3 regions of the Devosia sp. 63-57 genome follow, and region 3 is predicted to be linked to each of the others. Evidence: predicted binding sites of a transcription regulator. Region 3 holds the regulator's gene; each other region holds the start of a gene.
What was found. Region 3 encodes PhoB, which activates phosphate uptake and scavenging genes when phosphate is short. Its sites were predicted from a motif close to TGTCATNNANCTGTCAT; they were not measured.
Positions count from the first base shown of each region.

Region 1: phnF (phosphonate metabolism transcriptional regulator PhnF) is a predicted target of PhoB. The motif match lies at 3,949-3,965, and genes of this name have one in related genera.
Region 2: BGO80_RS03320 (esterase-like activity of phytase family protein) is a predicted target of PhoB. The motif match lies at 1,839-1,855, and genes of this name have one in related genera.

Region 1 is NZ_MKUY01000003.1:300,406-306,649, forward strand. It holds gene phnK (phosphonate C-P lyase system protein PhnK) at 4-798, opposite strand; gene BGO80_RS01480 (alpha-D-ribose 1-methylphosphonate 5-phosphate C-P-lyase PhnJ) at 807-1,712, opposite strand; gene BGO80_RS01485 (carbon-phosphorus lyase complex subunit) at 1,709-2,803, opposite strand; gene phnH (phosphonate C-P lyase system protein PhnH) at 2,806-3,402, opposite strand; gene phnG (phosphonate C-P lyase system protein PhnG) at 3,399-3,860, opposite strand; gene phnF (phosphonate metabolism transcriptional regulator PhnF) at 3,998-4,726, shown strand; gene BGO80_RS01505 (benzoate/H(+) symporter BenE family transporter) at 4,770-5,960, shown strand; gene mobA (molybdenum cofactor guanylyltransferase) at 5,957-6,244, shown strand, end outside.
Region 2 is NZ_MKUY01000003.1:647,338-653,581, forward strand. It holds gene BGO80_RS03320 (esterase-like activity of phytase family protein) at 1-1,772, opposite strand, end outside; gene BGO80_RS03325 (ATP-dependent helicase) at 1,974-4,307, shown strand; gene BGO80_RS03330 (50S ribosomal protein L11 methyltransferase) at 4,440-5,309, shown strand; gene BGO80_RS03335 (hypothetical protein) at 5,481-5,612, opposite strand; gene BGO80_RS03340 (hypothetical protein) at 5,731-5,865, opposite strand; gene BGO80_RS03345 (aminopeptidase P family protein) at 5,976-6,244, shown strand, end outside.
Region 3 is NZ_MKUY01000003.1:786,476-792,719, reverse strand. It holds gene BGO80_RS03950 (FAD/NAD(P)-binding protein) at 189-1,778, shown strand; gene BGO80_RS03945 (alpha/beta fold hydrolase) at 1,899-2,711, shown strand; gene imm45 (Imm45 family immunity protein) at 2,760-3,080, opposite strand; gene BGO80_RS03935 (hypothetical protein) at 3,158-3,619, shown strand; gene phoB (phosphate regulon transcriptional regulator PhoB) at 3,710-4,411, opposite strand; gene phoU (phosphate signaling complex protein PhoU) at 4,547-5,257, opposite strand; gene pstB (phosphate ABC transporter ATP-binding protein PstB) at 5,278-6,051, opposite strand; gene pstA (phosphate ABC transporter permease PstA) at 6,224-6,244, opposite strand, start outside.

The DNA.
Region 1 (6,244 bases), 490 kb from region 3:
GGGTCAAACTTGCAGGACGGAAGAAACAAGCAGCTGCGTATAGGGATGATGCGGATCGTCCAGCACCTGGTCGGTTAGACCTTCCTCAACCACATTGCCCTTCCACATGACCATCAACCGGTCGGCGAGGAGCCGTACCACGGCCAGGTCATGGGTGACGACGATGGCGGCAATGCCCAGCTCGCGCACCAGGCCGCGCAATAGATCGAGCAGGCGCGCCTGCACCGAGACGTCGAGACCGCCGGTGGGTTCGTCCATGAAGACGAGGCGCGGCCGGGTGACCAGATTGCGGGCGATCTGCAGGCGCTGCTGCATGCCGCCGGAGAAAGTCTTGGGCAGATGATCGACTCGAGAGGCATCGAGCTCGACCTTGGACAGCCAATCGAGCCCCTCGGCGCGGATATTGCCATAGTGGCGCTGGCCCACCGCCATCAGCCGCTCGCCGACATTGCCGCCGGCAGAAACGTCCATACGCAGCCCATCGCGGGGGTTCTGATGCACGATGCCCCAATCGGTGCGCACGAGGCGACGGCGTTCGGGCTCGGACAGATCATAGATATTACGCAGCCCCTGCCCTTCCATGTCGTAATCGACGCGGCCGGTATCGGGCGTCAGCTGCGCCGAGAGCACGTTGAGCAACGTCGATTTGCCGGAGCCGGATTCCCCGACAATGCCGATGACCTCGCCGGGATAGAGGGTAAAGCTGACATCGCGGCAGCCAATGGTCTTGCCGTAGCTTTTGCCAACATTTTCGACGCGCAGCAGCGGGCGGCGCTCATTGAAGGACGAAAGGGGCATTGCCGCGCTCATTGTTCCGCCTCCGCATTGGCGACGCCCAAGGGCCCGACATGGCCGGCGGCGCGGCGCTCACCGCAATAGTGGGTGTCCGAGCAGACGAACATCTTGCCACCGCGGTCATCGAGAATGACCTCGTCGAGATAGGAGTTTTCGGCACCGCAAAGGGCGCAGCACTGGTCCCAGCTCTGCACAGTGAAGGGATGGTCCTCGAAATCGAGGCTGCGCACATTTGTATAGGGCGGCACCGCATAGATGCGCTTTTCGCGCCCGGCGCCGAACAATTGCAGCGCCTTCATATAGTGCATCTTGGGATTGTCGAATTTGGGAATGGGCGACGGGGCCATGAGATAGCGCTCGTTGACCAGCACCGGGTAGTCATAGGTGGTGGCGATGTGGCCGTAGCGGGCAATGTCCTCATAGAGCTGCACATGCTTGATGCCATATTCGGCATAGCCATGCATTTTCCGCGTTTCGGTTTCGCGCGGCTCGAGCTTGCGCAAGGGCTCGGGCAAGGGCACCTGGTAGACGATGACCTGGCCTTCCTCGAGCTCGCGCTCGGGAATGCGGTGGCGGGTCTGGATGATATCGGCGTCTTCGGTCGCCTCGGTGGTGGCAATACCGGCCACGCGCTCGAAAAAGCGACGGATGGAGACGGCATTGGTGGTGTCGTCGGCGCCCTGGTCGATGACCTTGAGCGTGTCATCGGGCCCCAGAATGCTGGCAGTGACCTGGATGCCGCCCGTACCCCAGCCATAGGCCAGTGGCATTTCGCGGCCGCCAAAGGGCACCTGATAGCCGGGTACGGCGATGGCTTTCAGGATGGCGCGGCGGATCATCCGCTTGGTCTGTTCGTCGAGATAGGCAAAATTGTAGGCCGTGTCCCATTGGGGCGGCTGGTGCATGGCGGCGCTCATTCGGCAGCCTCCTTGAGCTGGCGCTGGTCATGCTCGTCGCGCAGCTTGCGCAACAGGCCCAGTTCGCCCTGGAAATCGACATAATGCGGCAGCTTGAGGTGCGAGACGAAGCCGGCCGCCTCGACATTGTCGGCATGGTAGAGGACGAATTCCTCATCCTGGGCCGGATAGCGGACGATCTCGCCCAACTCCTTGGCGCGCAGGGCGCGGTCGACCATGGACATGGCCATGACCTTGCGCTCGTTATGGCCGAAGGACAGGCCATAGCCTCGGGTGAACTGCGGGGCCTTTTCGGCAGAGCCCTGAAACTGGTTGATCATGTGGCATTCGGAGACGGTGATATCGCCGATATCGAGGGCAAAACCCAATTCCTCAGGCACAATCTCGACACGGACATCGCCCATGCGGATCTCCCCGGCAAAGGGGTGGTTGTTGCCGAAACCGCGCTGGGTCGAATAGGCAAGCGCCAGCACATAGCCCTCATCACCCCGCGCCAGGTTCTGCAGGCGCTGGTCGCGGCTGGCAGGAAAGCTCATGGGTTCGCGAGTGAGATCGAAGGGCTCGGGGGCGTCGTCGTCCGGGATTTCCTGTTCGATCAGGCCTTCATGATCGAGGATGTCGGCGACATGCGGCATGCCCGCATCCAGCGCCGTTTCACCCACCGGCGCCTCAGGCACATTGCCGTCGGCCATCAGCGCGAAGTCGAGCAGGCGGTGGGTATAGTCATAGGTCGGGCCCAGCACCTGACCGCCCGGAATGTCCTTATAGGCAGCGGAGACGCGGCGTCGCACCAGCATGTCGGCGGTGTCGATGGGCTGGGTGACGGCGAGGCGCGGCAATGTGGTGCGGTAGGCGCGGAGCAGGAAAGTGGCTTCGACCAGATCGCCCTGTGCCTGCTTGATGGCCAGCGCCGCGAGGTCGCGATCACAGATCGAGCCTTCGGCCATGACGCGGTCCACCGCGAGACCAAGCTGGTGGGCGATCTGGTCGGTGGTGAGTTCGGGCACGGCGGGATCACCGCGGCGGGTCTCGGCGATCAGCTCGTGCGAGTTGAGAATGGCGCGCTCGCCACCCTTTACGGCGACATACATGGCTAGACCTCCACCCTGATGCTGCGCGGCAGGCCGACAATGTCGCGGCCTGAGACGAAGACGACATCGACGCCGAGCGGGAAGAGTTCGGAGTTGAGCTGGAATTGCTGCCAGAAGGCTTCGGGCAGGCCGTCGATCCATACCTCGATGGCGCCATTGATGCCCGGCCCGGTCCAGCGCGTGCGCTGGCCGCTGCCCAGCGCCGACACCTGGATAAAAAGGGTGGCCGAGCGATCCGGATACTGATCCTCGCCGATGGCGAAGGCATCGAGCGGGGGCATGTTGGCGGCGTCAGCAATCAACGCGAATTGGGCGCGGCCGGGGTCTGTGACCACCGGGCTGCCGGCATGAAAGCGCAGCCAGTCGGTGGTGGCGGCGGCCAGCGGATCGAGCCAGACCGGGGTGTCGAAATCGAGCACTGTCAGCGCCAGAGCCGCCATGGCCGGATCGAGCGGCGTGGGCGGGTTGATAGCGACGCCCAGAGCCTGGATGCGGCCGGGATAGGACATGGCATCGAGCAAGGCGCGGAAACTAGCCTGCCCTTCGAACACGGCATCGGCAAATCCCGGCTGCAGCGCCGGCAGATCGGTCACGCTCATTTCGGGTTTTCTCCGCGCACCATTGTGAAGAACTCGACCTTGGTCGCAGCAGCCTTGCGGCTGGTGCGATCCCGATCGGCTGCCTGGCGGGCGGCAAGGCTGTCGATAAGCTCGTTGAGGAATGGTGCGGCCGGATCGGCTTGCAGCAGCGCGTCGAAGACGGCCGCCAATTCGACCTTTCTGCGGTCGCGGCCAGCGGCATAGCAATGGCCGGTGACACCGCTGTCGAGGCGGATAGCGCAGCGAGTGACGGTCATTTCCCCCAGGTTGAAGGGATTGCCGGTGCCCCCTGCCCGCCCCCGCACCATGGCGAGGCCGATCTCTGGTTTGCGCAGGACCTGATAGGCGGGTGGAGCGGCCAGGCTGTACCAGGCGGTATCAAGCTCGGCGCTGCTGGCGCGGGCAAGTATGGCCATCCAGCGCTGCCGATCGGCTATGTCGTGAGCTGTCGTCGTCATCCATAGACCTATTCATCTATACGTCTAGACGTTTTAATGTCGACAGGTTAGGATTGACCTGCTGTCGCGTCGCTTATGGCAACAAAGCATGACGCGGCGATGACACACAATCCCGGAATGAGAGCCAGGAACCACCCATGAGCATGCATCGTCCCGGCACATCGCTATGGCAAGGGATCGCCGACAGTGTCGCCCAGGAGATCGAAACCGGCATAATGCCAGCCGGCGCGCAACTGCCGACCGAGTTGCAGCTGGCGGAGCGCTTCGCGGTCAATCGCCATACCATCCGGCGCGCCATCGCCTCCTTGCAGGACCGCGGGCTGGTGCGCATCGAACAGGGACGCGGCACTTTCGTGCAGGAGGATATCGTCGACTATCCGCTGTCGGCCCGCACCCGTTTTTCCGAAATCGTGGCGCGCCAGGCCAAGACCCCATCCGGAACATTGATCCGAACGGCCACCATTCCGGCCGATAGCGCCATGGCCGAGGCGCTGGCAGTGGAACCGGGATCGCCCGTCGCGCTGATCGAATCTCTGGGCATGGCCGACGGCCAGCCGATCAGCCTGGGTGCGCATCATTTTTCGCTGCTGCGCTTCCCAACCCTGTTCGAGGTTCATACCGCAACAGGCCGCATCACCCAGATGCTCGAACGCCTGGGCGTCGCCGACTATCAGCGCAAATCAACCAGCATTACCGCTCGCTTGCCCGACGCGCATGAAATGCATCACCTGCGCCTCGCCCGCATGACGCCTGTGCTGTGCCTCGACGCCATCAATGTCGATCTCGCGGGACGACCGGTGGAATATGGCGTGACGCGATTTTCCGCCAATCGGGTGCAGGTCCAGATCGACACTTTGCCGGAATAGTCCGAGCGACTAGCTTGGCCGAGGTTCAAACGAGGGAATCGCCATGACCGAGCCGCAGGCCGCTATCGAAAAGCGCGATCTGGTGCAGCCCATCGTCGCCGGCACGCTGGCGGCGGCTGTCGGCTATGCCAGCACCTTCACGCTGGTGCTGGCGGCACTGAGCGCGGCCGGCGCCACACCGCAACAGGCGGGGTCGGGCCTGTTCGCCGTATGCCTGGCCATGGCGGTGCTCAATATAGTGGTGGCGGCGCGGGTCCGCGTACCAATCAGCTTCGCCTGGTCGACGCCGGGCGCGGCATTCTTGCTGACTTTGGCCGCGCCGCCCGAGGGCGGCTTCGCGGCCGTTGCTGGGGCGTTCCTGGTCACGGCGCTGCTTATCGTGCTCACCGGGCTGATCAAGCCACTGGCCCGCGCCGTGGCCGCCATTCCCCAGGCACTGGCCAATGCCATGCTCGCAGGCATCCTGCTGACGCTATGCCTGGCGCCGATCAAGGCGGTGTCGGAAGTGCCGACCCTGGCGCTACCGATTCTCGTCGCCTGGATGCTGGGCTTCGCCTTCGCCCGCCGCTATGCCGTGCCGATCGCAGTACTGGTGACCATTGTGGTGCTCGCCACGACCACACATTTGCCACCGGGCGCGCTGGACGGCGCCTGGCCCAGCCTCGTGCCGGTCATGCCGACATTCAGTCTCGACGCCATCATTCGCATCTCGCTGCCGCTTTACGTCGTCACCATGGCCTCGCAAAACCTGCCGGGAATCGCGGTGATGAAGGCCAATGACTTTCCCATCCAGCCGGCGCCGATATTCGTTATCACCGGCATGGCCAGCGGTATTATCGGCTTTTTCGGCGGCATTCCCGCCAATCTGGCCGCCATCACTGCCGCCATCTGCGCCGGCCCCGAGGCGCATCCGGACCGCAACAAGCGCTGGCCCGCTCCGATTGCTGCTGGTGTGGCCTATGGCATCCTGGCGCCGGCCGCGAGCCTTGCCGCCGCCTTCGTCGCGGCCGCACCGCCAATCCTGATCCAAGCGGTGGCCGGCCTTGCTTTGCTCTCCAGCCTTGCGTCGTCGCTAGCGGCCGCCTTGGCCAATGAAGAGCAGCGCCTGCCAGCGATCCTGACCTTTGTCGCCACGGCGTCGGGCATCACCATTATGGGCATCGGCGCCCCGTTCTGGGGGCTGGTGGGCGGCATCGTGCTGCTGCTGATGCTGCGCTGGGCACCCCGGCCGTGAGGCGATACGGCCTGATTCTGGCCGGTGGCCAGGGCGAACGGCTGGGCCATGTCCGCAAGGCCGATCTCAGGATCGGGGGCATCAGGCTGATCGAGCGCGTCGCTGCTCGCTTCTCTGCGCTGGAGACACCTATTCTGGTGTCCATCGCCCAGGAGCAGCATCTCGCACTTGATGGCGCCATCCCCTTGCCAGATGCGCTACCGACCCGCTCCGGCCCGATGGCGGGGATTTACGCAGCGCTGGATTATCTCGGCGAGGAGGTCGACGAGCAATCTGTGTTGATC
Region 2 (6,244 bases), 140 kb from region 3:
GCAGGCTTGTAGGCGAGGAGCTTCACCTGGCCCTTGGGATCGTCGCCCCATTCGCGCTGCACAGCGACCCAAAGCGTTTCATCGTCTCCCTCGCCGGTGCGGGCAATGCCTTCGGCGCCGAAACGGGTCTGGCCCGCCAGCAGCGCCGCCGGGAACGGCACTTCTGCAACGATCTTGCCATCGGCATCGACATGAAACAGCGCATGCGGGAACAGCTTGTCGGAATTGCCTTCCGAAGCCAGCCAAAATCCACCCTTGCCGTCGAGCGTAATGCCTTCCAGATCGAGCTTCTGGGCGGCATCGCCATTGCGGCTGATCACGGTCTTGTTGGTGATATGCGCCGGCTGAGTTGTCGCATCGATCGTGTAGATGGCGGGCTCGGCATAGAACACACTGTCGCTGACCGCGTAGAGAATGCCTGGCTTTTCGGCATCGGCCACGGCGCCGGAAATGGCGGCCCAGCCGATCGGGCGGCCGTCCGCGTCAAGATCGGAAATCAGCTGCGGATAGCTGGCTTCGCCTTCGGCCAGTTCATAGACCATGACATGGCTGCCGATGCCGCCATCTTCGCGCAGATCGACTTCGTTGGCGGTGGCGAGGAGATTGCGCGACGGAATGGCCACCAGGCCCTCAGGCGAAATACCCGAGGGCAGCGCCTGGACGAATTCGGGCTCGGCGCCGGTATCCTTGTAGACGGCAATCAGCGAGGCCCGCTCTTCGGCGACGAAAATGTACTGGGTGTCGCCGAAGGTCGCGACTTCGATGCCTTCGGGCTCCACGCCCTTCTTGTTGCGATGCTCGGGATAGTGGCCAAGCTGGGCCGCATAGTGGTCGAGGGCATTGCCGCTGTCGAACAGGACTTCGCCAGTGCGGGACAGAATGGAAAAGCCGCGCGAACCGCCCTTCCAGTCGCCTTCATTGGCAATGACGATACGGTCATTGTCGAGCCATTTGACTGAGTCCGGCTCACGCGGCACCTCGGTCTGGCTGCCAGTAAAGCGCAGCGCGCCATCCTTCTTGGTGTCGACATCGGCGACCGAGGTTACCCCGGCGGAGAAATGGCCCGTCACCGCGGCGGTCTTGCCATCGACGATCAGGATATAATTGTTCTCCTGCAGCGTCAGGGCGATCTCGTCATTGTCGTTGAACGCAACGAATTCTGGCTCAGGATCCTCGCCGAACACATCGGCAAGGCCGGTGACGTCCACCGTCTTGAGGCCTTGCGCCGCCACATCGAAAATCACCAGCAAGCCGGCCGGCATTTGCGGCAGGCCACCGTCACCGGCGTCCTCATCGCGCTCGTTTTCGATGGCAATCGCCACCAGCGAGCCGGTCTTGTTGCGGGCCACGGAATCCGGCTGACCGCCAAGATCATATTCGGCATCGATAGCCTGGCTGGCGATATCCACCACCACCAGCTTGCCTGATGGTTCCGTGTAGCTCTCGGAGGTGTTCACCCCGACATAGGCCTTGTCGCCGATGATGGTGACCGAAGTCGGCTCTCCTTGGAGCGCCAAATAGCCAGCAGCTTTGGGGGCGCTGGCTTCGGTGATGTCGATAAAGCCGATGCCGCCGCCGGGGCTGTCGGAATAGATAAGCGTCATGCCGTCTTCGGTTGCGGCGATGATTTCGGACGAGGTCGCTGCCGCATCGGGCGCATTGAGCGCCACCGGAAAGCTGGCGACGCGGTTGAAGACTTCGGCGGCATGCACGCCGGCCGTGGAAACAAGCAGTGCAGCGCTGAGCGCGGCAAGACGAAGACGCAAGGTCATGGAAACATCCCCCAATGGTGTCGGGGACCGCATAGGCCGGCGGCAAAACACTTGCGTGACACTGGCGTGACGGCTCTGTGACAGCGCCCGCTTCTATACAGCGGCCGCCCGGCTCCCTATATTGGCGACCAGAACAAACCAAGATTCGTCAAGGTCTCGTGCGACAGCTCCGCCCGCCGGACCCGAGGAAATTAAGCACGCATGGCCGACCCCGCTCCCCTGCCGCGCCCCGCCGCGGGCCCGATTACCAGTCAGTTGAACCGGCGCGAGCCGGACTATCTCGCCGGTCTCAATGCCGAGCAGCGCGATGCCGTGCTGACGACCGAGGGGCCGCTGCTGGTTCTGGCCGGCGCCGGCACCGGCAAGACCCGCGTTCTCACCACCCGCATCGCCCATATTCTCAACCAGCGCATAGCCTGGGGCAGCCAGATTCTCGCTGTGACCTTTACCAACAAGGCCGCCGCCGAGATGAAGAAGCGCATTCACGAACTGGTGCCGGCGCTCGATGGCCTGCCCTGGATGGGCACCTTCCACTCGATCTCGGCCCGCATCCTGCGCCAGCATGCCGAACTGGTCGATCTCAAGCCGCAATTCACCATTCTCGACACCGACGACCAGATCCGCGTCATCAAGCAACTGCTGGAAGCGGAAAATATCGACGAAAAGCGGTGGCCGGCCCGCCAGTTTGCGGGCATGCTCGACGCCTGGAAGAACCGAGGCCTGTTGCCCAAGGACGTCCCGGCGTCCGACAGCGCCTATTATGCCAATGGCAAGGGCGGCAAGCTCTATTACGATTACCAGGCGCGCCTCAAGGCGCTCAACGCTGCCGATTTCGGCGACCTCTTGCTCGAATGCATTCGGCTGTTTCGCGAAAATCCTGAAGTGCTCGCCGAATATCACCGCAAGTTCAAATACATGCTGGTGGACGAATATCAGGACAGCAACACCGCCCAATATCTCTGGCTGCGCCTGCTCGCCCAGGGCAAGCCGGCCCCGGAAGCCAATATCTGCGTCGTGGGCGACGACGATCAGTCCATATATGGCTGGCGCGGCGCCGAGGTGGACAATATCTTGCGCTTCGAGAGCGATTTCCCCGGTGCGAAGGTAATCAAGCTGGAGCGCAACTATCGCTCCACCGCCAATATCCTGAAGGCCGCTTCGACCCTCATTGCTTATAATGAAGGCCGGTTGGGCAAGACGCTGTTCACCGACATTGCCGAGGGCGGCGAGCCGCTTTCCTTCACCCAAGTCTATGATAGCGAAGAAGAAGCCCGCACTGTCGGCGAGGAAATCGAGCAGTATCAGCGCCAGGGCGAGCCGCTCAATTCCATGGCCATTCTGGTGCGCGCCTCCTTCCAGATGCGCGAATTCGAAGAGCGCTTCATCACCCTGGGGATCAATTACCGCGTCATCGGCGGTCCGCGCTTCTATGAGCGCAAGGAAATCCGCGATGCCCTGGCCTATCTGCGCCTTGTCGCACAGCCGGCCGACGATCTCGCCTTCGAGCGCATCGTCAACGTGCCCAAGCGCGGCCTCGGCGATTCCACCGTCAAGATGCTGATGGAAACGGCGCGCAGCATGAACCTGCCGCTGCTCAACGCCACCCGCCTGCTGGTCGAAACCGAGGAGCTCAAGCCCAAGCAGCGCACCACCCTGCGCGCGCTGGTGGGCCAGTTCGACGACTGGGCGCGGCGCAGCGAAAGCCTGCAGCCCTACGAACTGGTCGAACAGATCCTCGAGGAAAGCGGCTATACCGACATGCTCAGCGCCGACAAGTCGGCGGAAAGCCAGGGGCGCAAGGAAAACCTCAAGGAACTCAGCCGCGCCATGGAGGAATTCGAGACCCTTGGCGGTTTCCTCGAACACATCGCCCTGGTGATGGACCGCGACAATGCCGACGCCACCGATGCGGTCACCATCATGACCCTGCACTCAGCCAAAGGATTGGAATTCAACACCGTTTTTCTGCCCGGCTGGGAGGACGGCACCTTCCCCAGCCAACGTTCCATGGACGAAAGCGGACGCGCCGGGCTCGAGGAAGAACGGCGTCTGGGCTATGTCGGGATCACCCGTGGCCGCAAGCGCGTGCGCATCTCCGCCGCCCAGAACCGCCGCATTCACGGCCTCTGGCAATCGGCCATTCCCTCCCGTTTCGTCGACGAATTGCCGCCCGATGCCGTCGAGGTCACCGACCGCGGCTCGGCCTATGGCGGCTATGGTTATGGTGGCGGCGCGGCCAGTCGGTTCAACAAGGCAGACCCGTTCGAGAGCGTCTATGAGACCCCGGGCTGGCAGCGGGCTCGGGCCAATCAGGCCAATCGCAAGGGCGGCGGGCCGCTCACTATAGAGGGCGAACTCGTGGCCCGGTCAGTCGATCTGGGCAGCCAGACGAGCGGCTTCGCGCGCGGCGAGCGGGTGTTCCACCTCAAATTCGGCTATGGCGAAGTGATCAGCATCGAGGGCAACAAGCTGACCATCGACTTCGAAAAGGCCGGTACCAAGAAGGTGCTGGAGAGCTTCATCAAGAAAGGATGAGGCCGCGCCAGCCCGCTTGCTGACCGCATTATGAACGGAAGATGAACGGGAAAGCGGCCATCGGCTGCTGCCGCCATTGACTCGCCCACCTCAGGTGCAGCAATGAGAGCGCAATTCAGCCAAGGTGTGCCCATGTCAGTTGACCAGCTTTCCGTTTCCCTCAGCAAGGAACAGGCCTATGCGCTGGTCGACGCCGTGGCCGAGCGCGACGAGCTGGCGCTGACCGCTTCGGCGCATGAAAATGAAGAAACCGGCGAGTGGGTGTTCGAAGCCACGTGCGACAGTCCGCCCGATGTCGAGGCGTTCAATGCCCTCGCGCGCGAGGTTCTGGGCGGCGAAGTGAGCTTCACCGTCGAGGCCATCGACCCCGAGATCAACTGGGTCGCAAAATCGCTCGAAGGTCTCGCCCCGGTTATTGCCGGCGGCTTCTACGTCTATGGCAGCCATTCCACTGAAGATGTGCCCGAAGGGCTGACCCCGATGCGGATCGAGGCGGCGCAGGCCTTCGGAACCGGGCATCACGAGACCACCACCGGGTGCCTTGAAGCCATCGAGATGGTTTTGCGCAAGCGTACGCCCAGCCGCATGATCGATGTCGGCACCGGCACCGGCGTCTTGGCGATTGCTTTGGCCAAGCGGGTCGACGCGAAAATCCTCGCGACAGATATCGACCCCATCGCGGTGACCACCACCATAGAAAACGCCCGGGACAATGGCGTCGGTGCACAGATCGATACCATCGAGGCCACCGGCCTCGACCATGCCGAGATCCAGGCGCGCGCACCCTATGACCTCGTCGTCGCCAATATCCTGGCCGGTCCGCTGACCGAGCTCGCGCCGGAAATGGGCGAAATCACCCAGTCGAGCGGCAAGGCCATCCTGTCGGGCATTCTCAATACGCAGGCCGACGGCGTCATCGCCGCCTACCAGGCCGCCGGATTCACGCTGGTCGAGCACCTCAAACGCAAGGACTGGACGACGCTGATCCTGCAGAAGCGCTAAAGGGAAATAGTCTCGCTTACAAAGCGGCGGACACCCCCTCACCGACCCGGCTTTGCCGGGCCACCTCTCCCCGAGTGGGAGAAGGACAAGATTAGGTCCCAAAAAGCAAAATCCCCGAAGCGGGCTTCGGGGATGGGCTTGGATCGTCAGCAACTTACGTGCAGCAGCCTGTTAGGGGCGCTTGGTAACCGCGCCGATCAGCTGGTGCTGCATGCGATAGCTGACCTGGCGAGTGGCTTCCCGGCCGCGGGCATCAATGAGACCCCCAAGTGCCTTGTGGAAGTCGTTCTTGCTCTCAGTCATTTTCTACTCCATGCGGCGGAAGGTCTATTGCCCTCCGACACTCTCCATATAGGCGATTTGCCGAACCGGCGTTAGGGGCATGGCGTCAAGCCAGCCATGACCAGATTGCAGAGCGCGGTTAACGCGCGTTCACCTTGTTATGCACACGCGACTGGTCGCGCTCGAACTGGGCGATATAGCGCTCGGCCTGGCGGGTGCGTCCTTCGACGAGAGCGTTCAGTGCGCGCTGGAAGAAATTGTTCTGCTTGGCCATTTTCATCTCCTGATCTCTATCGAATAAGATAGGCTGCCCCGGCGCTTTCACCAGCGCCAATGCCACAAGCCAGCCATGACCGGAGCGCACTCCGGCGCCAGGATATCGCGATGACGCCCTCCCCTTTCCCGCCCGCCAAGTTCCAGACCTTTACCGAAAAGGCCGACCCCAGCCATGTCGCACCGCGCGTCGCCGCCCTGCGCACCGCCATGGCCAAGGCGGGCGTCGACGCGTTCCTGGTGCCGCGAGCCGACGCACATCGGGGCGAGTCGGTACCGGCAAGCGAGGCGCGCCTGGCCTATATCAGCGGCTTTACCGGCTCGGCGGGGCTGGCGGTCGTCGGTCGCGACCGCGCCGACCTGATCGTCGATAACCGCTA
Region 3 (6,244 bases):
ACGAATTGGTCCCCCGCGCCACCAACCTAGCCTTATATGCTCAGTGATTCAATAAAAACTTGTTTGATCTGGCAGGGCTGCTCCGCGTCGGCACGGCCCTGCGGAAAGGTGGCCATTGGGCGCCGAGGCCTTGGCACCAATCGCGCCCCGGTGCGTTGTCGTGGGCTGTTAGATGGGAAAGTGGAGCCATGCCGAAAGCGTCGCGACGGATTGCTATCGTGGGGGGAGGGCCCTCGGCGGTCTATATCGTCAGAAATTTGCTGCAAAAGGCAGGGCGTTTCCACATCACCGTTTTCGAGGCCGGGCAGGCAGTGGGCAGCGGTATTCCCTATGCCGAGGATCAGAACGGGCCGCAGATGATGGCCAATATCACCTCGGTGGAAATCCCCCCGGTGCTGGTGTCGCTGGCGGATTGGTTGCGCGCCGGCGATGGAGACGTGCTACGCCGGTTTGGCTTGAAGCGTGAAGACATTGGAGAGCGCGACTTTTATCCGCGCATCCTCATCGGCGCCTACTATGTCGATCAGTTGAACCGGCTGAAACAGGCCGGAGAGGCGGCGGGCCACCGCGTTGTCCTGGAAGCCGGGGTGTCTGTGCACGACATTGAGCCTCGCCCGGATGGCTTTGCGCTCACGGTACAGCAGAATGGCCGGACCGCCCGCCAGGCATTCGATGCCGTGTTCATGGCCACCGGGCATTTGACGGAGATGAAAAAGCCCAAGCGCGTGAGCGGGCTTTATCGTTCGCCCTATCCCACCCAGGCGCTCGAACTTGGGCCCGACAGGGCGGCGCTGGTATTGGGCAGTTCGCTCAGCGCCATCGATGCCGTGATTGCCCTGGCTACACGCTATGGCAGTTTTCGCGGCGATGGTGAGGTCGTGGACTATGTGGCGCGGTCGGACCGCCCACTGCGTCTGGTCATGGCCTCGCGCAAGGGCATTTTGCCCGAGGCTGACTTCTACTATCCCATCCCCGAAGAGCCCCTGTTCATTTTCTCGCCGGCCCGCTTGGCGGCGATGACGGCAGAGGGCCGGAGCGGCCTGCTGTCCCGCGCCATGGCCCTGTTCCGGCAACAGCTCGTCGCTGATGATCCGGAATTTGTCGATCGGCTGGGTATCACCAGGTTTACCCCTGAAAATTTCGCACGGGCCTATTTCAACCTGCGCCAGGCGCGCCACGGTTTTAGTCCGGTATCCGCAAATCTGGCGGAAGCGAAGGCCAACCACGGTCGCAAGCACGTGGTGATGTGGCGCTATACGTTGATGCGCGCGCATGAGGCATTTTCCGGCATAGTGCCCTTTCTCGACCGCGACGATCTCAAGCGCTTCCGGGCGCATATGGCGCCGGTGTTCAGCGACGCCTATGGCTGCGTGCCGCATATATCCATAGAGCGGCTCCTGGCGCTGCACCGTGCTGGCTGTCTCGAGATCGTAGCCTTGGGCGATGGCGGTTCGATCCGCTATGGAAAGGGAAGGTTTGCGCTCCCCGGCTGCGGCCGGGACCAGGATTTTGGGGTGTTGATCGATGCGCGCGGGCAGCAGGCAGAGACCATGGCCAGCCTCGGTTTCGCCAAGCTGGATCAGGCGCTTGAAAGGACCGACTTCTTCAGGCGCAGCGGTGCTGGGGGCGAAGAGGATCAGTTCCGGCTGCCCCTCGATCCCCCGCTCAGCCGCGATATTTTCTGCCTCTCGATCCCGCTGATGATGCATCGCTATCCATTCGCCCAGGGGCTGGTGGCCTGTGCGGAAGCGGCGGAAGTCGCTGCCGGCGCGTTATAGGGGCGTGCTGGCATCGTATCGCCACCGCCTCGAACACTTTCGCGCCAAGTCGGAACATTTTCACCGGCGCTACCGTTGGCCCGACGACATATCGTCTTGACGCCAGCGAGGAGAATTTCCATGGCGAACCAATCGGTGGGCCTGCATGTCGAAGATAGTGGCGGCACTGGCCGGCCAGTCGTCCTGATCCATGGCTGGCCGTTATCCGGCAAGGCCTGGGAGCATCAGGTGCCTGCCCTGTCGGCGGCGGGGTTTCGGGTGATCACTTATGATCGCAGGGGCTTTGGGGCCTCCGAAAAGCCCGACAGCGGCTTTGATTATTCGACCCTCGCCAATGACCTGGCCGATGTCATCGCCGCCAAGGGGCTCGATGACGTGACGCTGGTGGGCTTTTCCATGGGTGGCGGGGAAGTGGCGCGCTATGTGGCTGAGCATGGCGAAAGCAAGCTGCATTCTGTGGTTTTCGCCGCTGCGGTACCGCCCTACATGATGAAAACGCCAGACAATCCCGAAGGGCCGCTGACCGAAGACAAGGCCAAGGAGATGGAGGCCGGAATCAAGGCCGACCGTGCTGCGTTTTTCGAGCAATTCACCAAGGACTTCTTCTCCGCCAATGGCGAATTGAAGGTGTCCGAAGAGGAACGGCAGAAGGCCATTGCGCTCTGCCATCAGTCGGACCAAACGGCGGCTCTTGGCTGCATGGAGGCCTTCGGCACCACCGATTTTCGAGACGACCTGAAGGCTGTCAGCGTGCCGGCGCTCATCATCCACGGCGACGCCGATGGTATCGTGCCGCTGGAGGGTTCCGGCGCCAGGACGCATGCGGCCATTCCGGGCAGTGAATTGGTCGTGGTCCCCGGCGCGCCGCATGGCTTCAATGTCAGCCATGCCGAGGACTTCAACCGCCACCTCATCGCGTTTCTGCGCAAGTAGGACGCGTCTCGAGGCAAGCAGAAAAGGGCCCGCTTCGTGCGGGCCTTTTCATTGCGCTGCGCTGGGCGGATCGGCGGCGGGGACAATCCACACCTGTTCGGGCGGTGTGGAGGGAAAGACCCATTTGGTCCAGTTTTCCATAAGCCATTTGCAGCTCACGGCGCCGGTTGGTCCTGCGTCCGGGGGAAGGACTTGCGGGATGCGGCCAGCCTTGTATCCGGTAGCGACCAGCAGGGCATTCTCCTGGTCGGGGATAACGACAAGCATGAATTCCACCCAATCCTCATAGGGCAGGATTGCGGGAAATCTCAGGCGCATGCCAGTGTAGATCATGCTGTCGGGCCAATCGGCCAGGCGTATGAGAGACATGGGTTTCCACATTGTAGGCGAGAGGGGCGAGGCCGCGATAGTAGCAGGCCCGTTGCCTCCTGGCATAGGTGAGCTGAATGGGTAGACACGTGCCAATTTGGATGATGGCGCTGGCCTTTGCGCTGCTGTCCAGCCCCTCATCGGGGCAGGACAGTATCGAGGGGGATCTGCCGGCGGGGGCGTCATTCGACGGGATGAGCGACCACGCAAGCATGTTCGATCTCTACCAGATGGCCCGCATTGCTCTGGACGTGCGAGGCAGGCAGGCGGAGGTCGACACAGCCGGGCTAGCTGCGGCATTGGAGGATGCGCTGGCGGCGAATGGATATGGTGGCTCGCGCATTGTGGTTGGGCCAATTACGGCAGGCATGTGCTCGGGCGATGGTGTGATCGAAACGCGGGTCGATCCCGAGGTTGGTGGGGAAGAGCTGTCCGTTGCGGTGGCCAGCGCGGTGTGGATTTCGCAGCTGACGGTAGGCCATGCCGGCGTTGCGGATGACATGGAGTTCGCGCAGGCCTGCCAGGCCGCACCGAATTAGCCTTTGAAAGGTCTGTCGTCGTCGTCCGATGCGCTCGACCGAGGCCGAGCGACCGTCCCGCCTAGACGTGTCGTTACCTAGACGAACGCCTCACGCCACCTGCGCGAAGCGTTCGTCGAAGGCGTAGCCGGCGCCGCGGACGGTGCGGATGGGGTCTGCCTCCTTGCCGCGGTTGATGGCGCGGCGGAGGCGGCCGATATGCACGTCGACGGTGCGTTCATCGACATAGACGTCATTGCCCCAGACGCCGTCGAGCAGCTGTTCGCGGGAATAGACGCGGCCGGGATGGCGCATGAGATACTCGAGCAGGCGATATTCGGTGGGGCCGAGATGGACGTCGCGATTGGCGCGGCGGACGCGGTGGGTGGTGCGGTCGAGCTCGAGATCGCCGACCTTGAGTGCGGCAGTGACGAGATTGGGATTGGCGCGGCGCAACAGGGCGTGGATGCGCGCCACCAGTTCCGGCACGGAGAAGGGCTTTACCACATAGTCGTCGGCGCCGGTGGACAGGCCGCGAACGCGCTCTTCCTCTTCGCCGCGGGCGGTCAGCATGATGATGGGGACGCGGGCGGTTTCATCACGGGCGCGCAGGCGACGACACAGCTCGATGCCGGAGATTTCGGGCAGCATCCAGTCGAGCAGGATCAGGTCCGGCAGCTTTTCCTGGATGGCATGCTGCGCCTCGTCGCCGGTTTCGGCGGTGACGACACGAAATCCCTCGGCTTCGAGGTTGTAGCGCAGCAGGATGGCGATGTCGCTTTCGTCTTCGACGATGAGGATGGTCGCGGGCATATGGATGTGCTCCGTCGGTCGGCACCATATGGTGCCGTGTATGTGGTTATATCCCGCCATTCGAGCACAGCTCTCATGGCCTTAGCGGCTTGAAAGGCTCCACCGGAGCCTTTCATCTGCTGAGCAGACCGCTCGCTAAGCCTTGATCTGCTGGCGCTGCAATTGCTGTTCTTCGGCGGTCAGCTGCTTGCCGGTGGCCAGGTAATAGGCGCGTTCGGCGATATTTGTCGCATGGTCGCCGATACGCTCGAGGTTCTTGGCGCAGAACAGCAGATGCGTGCAGGTGGTGATGTTGCGCGGATCTTCGAGCATATAGGTGAGGAGTTCGCGGAAGAGCGAGGTGTGCATGGCGTCGACTTCGTCGTCGCGGTTGCAGACTTCCACCGCTTCCTTGGCCTCGCGATTGGCGTAGGCGTCGAGCGCATCCTTGACCTGACGCAGAACCAGCGCGGTCATGTTCTTGACGCCGTTGTAGAAGGTCGGCTGCAAATTGATGCCTTCGAGCTTCAATGAACGGCGGGCCAGCTGCTTGGCCATGTCACCGATGCGTTCGAGGTCGTTGGCAACGTGAATGGCGGTGATGATCGAACGCAGGTCTGATGCCATGGGCTGGCGGCGGGCAATCATCGAGACGGCCATGTCATCGATCTTGCGCTGCATGTCATCGATGCGCTGGTCGGCGATGATGGTGACATCGGCGAGTTCGCGGTCGAGCTTGAGCAAGGCGCGGGTGCCGTTCTCGATGGCAACCTCGACCTGGCCGCCCATTTCGGCGATGGCCTGGGCGAGCGTGGCAAGCTCTTCATTATAGGAGGTGACGATGTGTTCGGCGCCGGTATTTGGCATGTCTGTGTCCTTTCCCGCGCTTAGCCGATGCGGCCCATGATGTAGTCCTGGGTCTGCTTGTTCACCGGGTTTGTGAATATCTCTTCAGTGTCGCCCTGTTCGATGAGATTGCCCAGATGGAAGAAGGCGGTTTTCTGGGAGACGCGCGCGGCCTGCTGCATCGAGTGGGTGACGATGACGATGGTATAGTTGGCGCGCAGCTCGTCGATCAGCTCTTCGATGATCGCGGTGGCGATCGGGTCGAGGGCGGAGCAGGGCTCGTCCATGAGGATGACTTCTGGGCCGACGGCGATGGCGCGGGCAATGCACAGGCGCTGCTGCTGGCCACCGGAGAGGCCGGTGCCGGGCTCCTGCAGGCGGTCCTTCACTTCTTCGAACAGGCCGGCCTTGCGGAGCGAGGAGGTGACGATTTCGTCGAGGTCGGTCTTGCTGCGCGCCAGGCCATGGATGCGCGGGCCGTAGGCGACGTTGTCATAGATCGACTTGGGGAAGGGATTGGGCTTCTGGAACACCATGCCGACGCGGGCGCGCAGTTCGACCACGTCCAGGTCCTGGGCGTAGATGTCCTGCCCGTCGAGTTCGATCTTGCCACCGACCTTGGCGCCTTCGATCGTGTCGTTCATGCGGTTGATGCAGCGCAGGAAGGTCGACTTGCCGCAGCCCGACGGCCCGATGAAGGCGGTGACGGCGCGGTCGGGGATGTCGATCGAGATGCCGTGCAGGGCCTGCTTGGCGCCGTAATGGACGGTCACGTCGCGGGCGGTAAGACGAATATTGGGCTCGATCATATCCATGGGGTCCAGTTTGGCGCTGAGGCTCTTGGCAGCGGTCGGCTTAACTTTTCCAGCAAGCAAATCCATTTTGAGGCTCCTTCGCGGATTGTAGTCCTGCGGACTTCAATCCGCTCGTTGTTTCTTTGGCATGTCCTGGTCGAAAAACCGGCGACCACTTGTTCGGGACAAGCCCCTAAGCGCGCTTTTCAAGGCG